2 regions of the Kribbella sp. NPDC049227 genome follow, and region 2 is predicted to be linked to the other one. Evidence: riboswitches for the same ligand, from Rfam matches in the RefSeq annotation. Region 2 holds a riboswitch; the other holds the start of a gene.

Region 1 (4,176 bases), on a different contig from region 2:
CGGCGCCGTCGGCGGGGGCCGGTACGGCGGCGGACGGGGCGGCGGGGTCCGACCAGGCGGGGTCCGGCGAGGCGATCCTCGAGTCGCCGGGCCTCGCGGCGGATCGGCTGCGCGACGTACTCGCCGAGGATGACGCCCGACGCGATCGCGACGCCGATGGCGACCGCGGTGGCGAGGCTCACGATGCCGAGCAGGTCGCCGAGACTCATCAGCTCGTACAAGCCCTTGTAAATCGTGAGTCCGGGCAGCAACGGGATCGTCCCGGACACGACCACGACCAGCGGCGGCACGCCGAACCGGCGACCGAGCGAGTAGCTACCGATCCCGACCGTGAACGCGGCCGCGGCGGTCGACCACGCCGGCCCGAAGTCCGCGCGGGTCATCAGCGTGAACACCAGCGACCCGGCAGCGCCGATCACCGCGACCGGCAGCAGGGCCCGCAGCGGCGCGTACGACGCGTAGGCGAACGCGACCGCCATCAGCGCACCGGAGCCGACCATGATCGGCAGGTTCGCCAGCTGGATCGTCTGCGCCTCGAGACCGACGTTCAGACCGAACCTCAGGCCTAGTGCGAGCCCCAGACTCACACCCGCGATGATCCCGCCGGTCAGCAGCATCGCCTCCAGCAGGCGGGCCGCCGCAGTCACGTAGTACCCGGTGATCGCGTCCTGGACAGCACCGGTGAGCGCGATCCCGGCCAGCAGCATGATGATGCCCGCGGCAACTACCAACGACGGCTTCACCGGCGCATGAACGGCGTACAGGATCAGCGCGACCGCGCTGGCAACGAACGCGCCGGCCACCTGCTGGTAGAACGCGGGCAGTCGCTGCCGGCTGAACCACCGGTTGTTCAGGTCGATCACGACCGCGGTGACGACCGCCACCAGCGTGATCAGCCAGCCTCCGCCGAGCAGCAGCGTCGCGCCGCCGGCCATCACACCCCAGGCGAGTACGGCGGTCCAGCGCGGGTACGGCGGACCCGCCGACGTCAGCCGCGCCAGTTCGCGACTCGCCTCGTCCCGGGTCAGGTCACCGCGGGCGAACCGCCGTACCAGCCGATCGACCTCGGTCAGCCGGGAGAAGTCCTGCGACCGGTAGCGGACCAGCCGGATGTGCGTCTCCGGCGCGACGTCCGGCGCCGCCTGGTACGAGATCGCCATCGAGGTGAACGTGATGTCGACCTCGCAGCCGCGCAGACCACCGGCCGCGGTCACACCCAGGATCGTCGCGGTAGCGTCCGCCGTACCGGCACCGCTGGACAGCAGCACCTCACCGACCCGCAACGCCAGGTCGAGGGTCCGGTAGACCTCCCGCTGCTCGTCCCGCTCCATCACTCAGCCGTCACCTAGCAGGCGATGGGCCATCGCCAGGTCGGTGATCAGGATGTTGACCCAGCCCCCGAGCAACGCGGCGCGGATCGCGGAGAACTTCCGGTCCCCGCCCGCGACGCCGATCCGGCGCGGCACCGCCAGCAACTCCTTGGCGGTCACCCCGATGACCCGCTGGTCGAACGTCGAGCGCACGTGCCTTCCCTCTTCGTCGAAGAACCGGAAACAGACGTCACCGACGGCACCCAGCCGGCGAAGCTCGTCCTGGTCGGCCTCGGCGACCGCGTTCCCACTGCGCTGCAGCAGCGGCGAGGGCTCGAGGCTGCCGATCCCGACCAGGGCGTCGGTGAGCTGTCCCCAGGTGCCCAGAACGTCCCGAACGGACACGTCGTTCATCATCGCCCGCCGGACCGCGGGCGTCCCGACCAGTCCGGGCGCGGGCAGGTAGACCGGCATCCCACCGGTCAGCTCGGCGAACCGCGCGGTCAGCCGGGTCGCCTGCATCTGCACCGCCGCGTCACCCAGGCCGCCGACGATCTGGACCACCCGGTCGACCACCGGGACGCTCTTGCGGGGCATCCGGTCGACCGCGCTGATCAGCGTCTCGCTCCAGGACGAGATCCCGATCACGTGCGCACCGGTCAGCGTCATGTCCAGGTACGCCGCCGCACCCGAACCCAGCGCCGGCAGTACGTCGTCCCCGGCGCCCGCGGTGTCGACGACCACCGCGTCCCGAAGCCCGTAGCGGCCCTGCAACTCGTCCTCGAGGTCGCTGTGCACCCCGCTCGGCATGGTCACCACTGTGTGCACGATGCCGACCTCGACGGCCTGCTTGAGCATCCGCGACACTCGCGCCTGGGAGAGGTTGAGCTCGGCCGCGATCCTCGGCTGCCGGATGCCCTTCTCGTGGTACATCCGGGCCACCTTCGCCAGCAGCCGCAACTCGTCCAGCCCGGGCTGGCGCACCGCGCGGTTGCCGTTGGCCACGTCGACTCCCCTTAGGACACGATCAGGAATGGACTATAGGTCAGCGGCGGCGGGCGAACCCGATAAACTGACCGCAGTTTGCAAGACCACACGTGCTCTGGGGTCGGTGAAATTCCGAGCCGGCGGTGACAGTCCGCGACCCGTACACCCGCGAGGGTGTCCGGTTGACCTGGTGGAACTCCGGGACCGACGGTGAAAGTCCGGATGGGAAGATGCACGTGGCAGTCTTCGCGATGCCGTCCGGTGTGCGCTGTCCGCGCGATCGGACCCGTCGTGGAGTTGTCGTTGCCCCGGAGTGCCAGGCCGAGAGGACAACGACCGTGACCACCGTGACAACCCGCCTGGACACCATCCAGCACGCCGTCGACCAGATCGCCCTCGGGCGACCCGTGGTGGTCGTCGACGACGAGGACCGCGAGAACGAGGGCGACCTGACGTTCGCCGCGAGCCTCGCGACCCCCGAGCTGATGGCGCTGCTCGTCCGGCACACCAGCGGCTACGTCTGCGCGCCGGCCGCGCCGGAGGTGCTCGACCGGCTCGAACTGCCGCTGATGGTGCCGGACAACCAGGACAGCCTGCGTACGGCGTACACCGTGTCGGTCGATGCGAGCAGTGGCGTCGGCACCGGCATCTCGGCCGCCGACCGGGCCCGGACCGTCCGGGTGCTGGCCGACCCGGCGGCCCGGCCCACGGACCTGATCCGGCCCGGCCACATCCTGCCGCTGCGCGCGGTGGCCGGCGGCGTCCGCCAGCGGCCGGGTCATACCGAGGCCACGGTCGAACTGGTCCGGCTGGCCGGGCTGCCACCGGTCGGCGTGATCGGCGAGCTGATGAACGACGACGGCACGCTGATGACCGGAGCCGACCTGCGCGCCTTCGCCGACACCCACGGCTTCGCGATGGTGTCGATCGCGGATCTGGTCACCTTCCTCGGCTGATCAGCCTGCGGGCGGCCGCCGCGATGCCGTCGGGTGAGAGCCCGAAGTGGTCCAGCAGGTATCCGGCTGACCCGGTGGGCGCGAACTCGGGGATCCCGAGGATCGTCACGCGGGCCGGATGCTGCTGGACGACGGTCTCCGCGACGGCGCCACCTAGCCCGCCGCCGGACACCGCCTCCTCGGCGGTCACGATTCCGGCCGTCTCCCGCGCGGCCGCGACCACAGCACCGGTGTCCAACGGCTTCACCGTCGGCATCGAGAGCACCCGGGCCGAGATCCCTTCCGTGGCGAGCTGCTCGGCCGCGGCGATCGCTCGCCACAGCACGGTCCCGTTGCTGATCAGCGTCACGTCGTCGCCGGCCCGGACGGTGATCGCCCGGCCGAGCCGGAACTCGTAGTCCTCGTCGTACACCTTCGGCACGCTCATCCGGCTGACCCGGATGAACACCGGCCCGTCCGAGGCCGCCGCCCAGCGCAACGCGGCCGCCGTCTCGATCGGGTCGGCCGGCACGATCACCGTCAGGTTGGAGATCGCCCGCAGCCAGGCGATGTCCTCGATGGAGTGGTGGGTGGGGCCGAGTTCGCCGTACGCCACCCCTGGACTCATCCCGCACAGCTTCACGTTGGTGTTCGAGTACGCGACGTCCGCCTTGATCTGCTCGAGCGCGCGGCCGGTGAGAAAGCAGGACGCGGCCGACACGAACGGGATCCGGCCGCCGTTGGCCAGGCCGGAGGCGACCCCGACCATGTCCTGCTCGGCGATGCCGACGTTGATCAACCGGTCCGGGAACGCCTTGCGGAAGCTGCTCAGCTTGCTCGAGCCGACCGAGTCGTTCACCACCCCGACGATCCGGTGGTCCGCGTGCGCGAGCTCGACCAGCGTCTCGACGTACGCGTCCCGGCAGTCGTACCGCGGCCGGTCG
Region 2 (4,176 bases):
GGCGGTCAGCCAGAAGCCTGCTCCTGCACTGGGGCCCGGGGTCTTTCGGCTAGTGCAGGAGGAGCCAGGCGGCGCTGCCTAGGAGGGCTGCGGCGCTTGCGAAGCAGCCTGCTGCTACCCACGCCAGTGCTCTCCTCTTGCGTGATGCCTTCGACTTCTCCGTGGTAGGCAGCGGGTCGGCGGTTGCCCTGGTCGGTTGAGTTGTCCTGGTCGGTTGAACTGCCCTGGTCGGTTGAGTTGCGTGGGGCGGCTGGGTGTCGGGGTGTGGTGCAGCGGATGGCTGAGCCGCGGCGGCTGATGCGGTGGCTGATGCGGCGGCTGAGGCGGCGGGTGGTTGGGCGGTGGGTGCTGTGGCGGCGATCGCCACGCGTGCCGGTTGAGTTGCCTGTGGGGGCTGGGACGCGCGGGTTGGCTGGGGTGGAGGAGCCGGCTCAGGTGAAGGAGCTGGCTGGGGTCGAGGATGCGGCTCAGGTGAAGGAGTTGGCTGGGCTCGACGAACTGGCCGCGGTGTCTGGGTCGGGTGGGGGACGGAGCGCGGTGGTGGGGACTGCGGGGCCGGGCCGATGGGGGTCCAAGTGGATGGGAGGGGTGGGAGTTGGTCGAAGACCTCGGGGGATTCGGGGTGGTTGGCCCAGGGAGTCTCTCCGGCGGGTGGGAGGAGGCCGGACTCGGCGAGGAGGCGGGCGGCGGCGTCGGCGGACTCGGGGCGTTCGGACGGATCGGTTGCCATGCAGCGCCGGATGAACACGTCGAGTGGCGCGGCGGGCCCCAGTGGCTCGGCGGGTGCGGGTGGTGCGGCCGGCCCTAGTGGCTCGGCGAGTGGTGCGGCGGCCCCTGGTGGCTCGGCGGGTGCGCGTGGTGCGGCGTTGGCGGGGGGTGTGGTGGTGGGTGAGAGGGGGCTGGGGGTGGGGCGCTGGCCGGTGAGGAGTTCCAGGGCTACGGCTCCGATGGTGTAGAGGTCCTGGCGGGGGTCGGGGTCGGCGCCGGCTAGTTGTTCGGGGGCCAGGTAGCCGGGGGTGCCGAGGATTGTGCTGGTGCGGGTCATGCGTGGTTCGCCGATCAGGCCGGCGACGCCGAAGTCGGACAGGCGCAGGTGGGGGCGGCCGGTTCCGGTCACGTCGAGCAGGAGGTTCGCCGGCTTCAGGTCGCGATGGACGACGCCTGCTGCGTGGACTGCGGACAGGCCGTGCAGGAGCTGGTCGAGCAGTACGGCGACGTACGACGCTGGAAGCGGACCGTGGTCGCCGAGGAGGGTGGCGACAGAGCCGCCGCGGACCAGATCCATTGCGAACACGACCTTGTCGTCGTCAGCCGCCCACCCGTGCGGCGCGACCACGTGGGGATGCTGGATCCGCACGGACTGTTCCCGGACGAAGCGCAGGAGGGTGGCCGCGTCGTGCTGCCCGAGGACTTTGGCCGCGACGTACGCCGACCGCCGGAGATCCCAGGCCCGCCAGACCGACCCCATCCCGCCGGTCCCGATCAGGTCGATCAGCCGATACCGCCCAGCAAACGCCTCCACCGGCAAGAAGGTACAGGGTCCGCGGGACCGCCCCGCCGGACCCGAACGCCCCGAATCCACCCAGGATCGGTGGATGGGAAGGACCGGTCGGTGGGTGGGACTGACCGGGATGTGACCTGGGTCGTGGTGTGGGTTGGTGGGGAGGGCATACTTGAAGTACGAGTGAACCCACTCGCGTGCTCCGGGGTCGGTGTAATTCCGAGCCGGCGGTGACAGTCCGCGACCCGGCCGCTGCGGTTTGGCGGTCGGTTGACCTGGTGGAATTCCGGGACCGACGGTGAAAGTCCGGATGGGAGGCGCACGCGATCGGCGGGAGAGCTCCGGCGTTCGGACGGCGTGGCATGTGGGTGACGAGCCTGCGTGAACGCGTGGCCTCGATCCTTGAGGACCGGCTGGACGGCGGGGGTTGCCGCGCCGGTTGTCATGGCCCCGGAGTGCGTCCGTGACGACGAGGGACCGTGAGTGAACAACGCTTCGCCGATCGATGTCGCCTGGATGCGGCGTGCGATCGAGCTGGCCGAGCGCGGCATCGGCACCACGCATCCCAACCCGGTGGTCGGCTGTGTCATCACCGGCCCCGACGGTCATCCGGTCGGTGAGGGCTTCCATGCCGTTGCCGGTGGCCCGCACGCCGAGGTCGAGGCCCTCCGGATGGCCGGACCGGCGGCCCGCGGCGGTACGGCGTACGTGACGCTGGAGCCCTGCAATCACACCGGCCGGACCGGGCCCTGCGCGGACGCCCTGATCGCGGCCGGGATCACGCGCGTCGTGTACGCCGTCGCGGACCCGAACCGGCAGGCGTCCGGAGGCGCCGACAAGCTCCGGAGCAAGAACATCACCGTCCAGCAAGGCGTACTGCAGGCCGAGGCTGAGGCGGTCAACCAGGTCTGGCTGCACAGCGTCCGGACCGGGCGGCCGTTCGTCACCTGGAAGTTCGCCACCACCCTGGACGGGCGGTCGGCCGCGCCGGACGGGACCAGCCGGTGGATCACCGGTCCGCTGGCCCGGGCCGACGTACACCGCAAGCGGGCCGAGTGCGACGCGATCGCCGTCGGCACCCAGACCGTGCTGGACGACGACCCGGAGCTGACCGTTCGCGACGAGAACGACGTACCGGCCGGGCGGCAGCCGCTGCGCGTCGTCGTCGGCGACCGCGAGATCCCCACGACCGCGCGGGTTCGCAACGACCGCGCCGAGACCCTGCTGCTGCCGACCCATGATCCGGCCGAGGTACTCCGGCAGCTCGACGACCGGCAGATCCGGCACCTCTGGCTCGAGGGCGGGCCGACTCTGGCCGCCGCCTTCCTGCGCGCGCAACTCGTCGACCAGCTCGTCGCGTACGTCGCCCCGGCCGTGCTCGGCTCGGGGTACGCCGCGATCGGCGACCTCGGCGCGGAATCGATCCACCACCTGCGGCGGTTCAACCTAGCGGACGTCACTCGCCTCGGCGACGACGTCCGGCTGATCCTGACGCCGCTCGAACCGCAAAGGACGCACTGAATGTTCACCGGAATCGTCGAGGAACTCGGCACCGTCGAGGCGCTCGACCTGCTCGAAGGTGACGCCGCCCGGCTCACCATCCGCGGCCCCAAGGTGACCGAGGACGCCGGCCACGGCGACTCGATCGCGGTCAACGGCTGTTGCCTGACCGTGGTCGCGACCGCCGACGGCACCTTCACCGCCGACGTGATGCGCGAGACCCTGCAGCGCACGAGCCTCGGCCAGGCCGCCAAGGGTTCACAGGTCAATCTGGAGCGGGCCGTGTCCGCGCACGACCGGCTCGGCGGCCACATCGTCCAGGGCCACGTCGACGGGGTCGGCACGATCGCGAGCCGTACGCCGGCCGAGCACTGGGAGGAAGTCCGGGTCGCGGCCGCGCCGGAGATCCTCAGGTACGTCGCCGAGAAGGGCTCGATCGCGGTCGACGGCGTCTCGCTGACCGTCACCGATGTGGACGACGCGACCGGCACGTTCGGCATCAGCCTGATCCCGACCACGCTCGAGCTGACCGTGCTGGGCCGGAACAAGGTCGGCGACACGGTCAACCTCGAAGTCGACGTGATCGCGAAGTACGTGGAACGACTACTTGCTGGAGGCACCAAGTGAACCCGCTCGACTGGCTGCTGCACGAGCAGGTGACGATCGCCGGCTCCCCGGTTCTGATCCGGGAGATCGTCGGCAACGGCTTCGGCCTGGCCAGCGCCCTGTTCGGTATGCGCCGGATGGTCTCTGCCTGGCCGGTCGGCATCGTCGGCAACGTTCTGCTGTTCACGGTCTTCGTCGGCGGCGTGTTCGACACGCCGCAGGACAAGGACCTGTGGGGCCAGGCCGGCCGCCAGGTGTTCTTCGCCCTGGTCAGCCTCTACGGCTGGTACCGCTGGTACCAGACCCGCCACCAGGGCGCCGCGACGGGAGTCCAGCCGCGCTGGGCCACCGCCCGGGAGCGGATCGAACTGCTCGGCATCGGCGTCGTCCTCTACGCGATCGCGTACGTCGTACTGCGCGAGCTGGGCTCGTGGGGACCGCAGTGGGACGCGTGGATCCTGACCGGTTCGATCCTGGCGACGTACGGGATGGCGCGTGGGTTCGTCGAGTTCTGGCTGATCTGGATCGCCGTCGACGTGGTCGGCGTACCGCTGCTGGTGCAGTCGAAG

Evidence for each region. Region 2 has a riboswitch for FMN ahead of ribD (bifunctional diaminohydroxyphosphoribosylaminopyrimidine deaminase/5-amino-6-(5-phosphoribosylamino)uracil reductase RibD). Riboswitches for the same ligand answer to the same signal wherever they lie in the genome.
Region 1: another riboswitch for FMN. It lies ahead of ribB (3,4-dihydroxy-2-butanone-4-phosphate synthase); the one in region 2 lies ahead of ribD (bifunctional diaminohydroxyphosphoribosylaminopyrimidine deaminase/5-amino-6-(5-phosphoribosylamino)uracil reductase RibD).

What each region holds. Positions count from the first base shown of each region.
Region 1 covers NZ_JBICST010000009.1:495,770-499,945, forward strand. Annotated here, with positions in the region: gene ACGFH6_RS38970 (threonine/serine exporter ThrE family protein) at 1-1,331, opposite strand, end outside; gene ACGFH6_RS38975 (sugar-binding transcriptional regulator) at 1,335-2,315, opposite strand; FMN riboswitch at 2,404-2,537, shown strand; gene ribB (3,4-dihydroxy-2-butanone-4-phosphate synthase) at 2,636-3,253, shown strand; gene ACGFH6_RS38985 (transketolase family protein) at 3,237-4,176, opposite strand, start outside.
Region 2 covers NZ_JBICST010000011.1:271,793-275,968, forward strand. Annotated here, with positions in the region: gene ACGFH6_RS42230 (protein kinase) at 50-1,522, opposite strand; FMN riboswitch at 1,695-1,828, shown strand; gene ribD (bifunctional diaminohydroxyphosphoribosylaminopyrimidine deaminase/5-amino-6-(5-phosphoribosylamino)uracil reductase RibD) at 2,003-3,022, shown strand; gene ACGFH6_RS42240 (riboflavin synthase) at 3,023-3,628, shown strand; gene pnuC (nicotinamide riboside transporter PnuC) at 3,625-4,176, shown strand, end outside.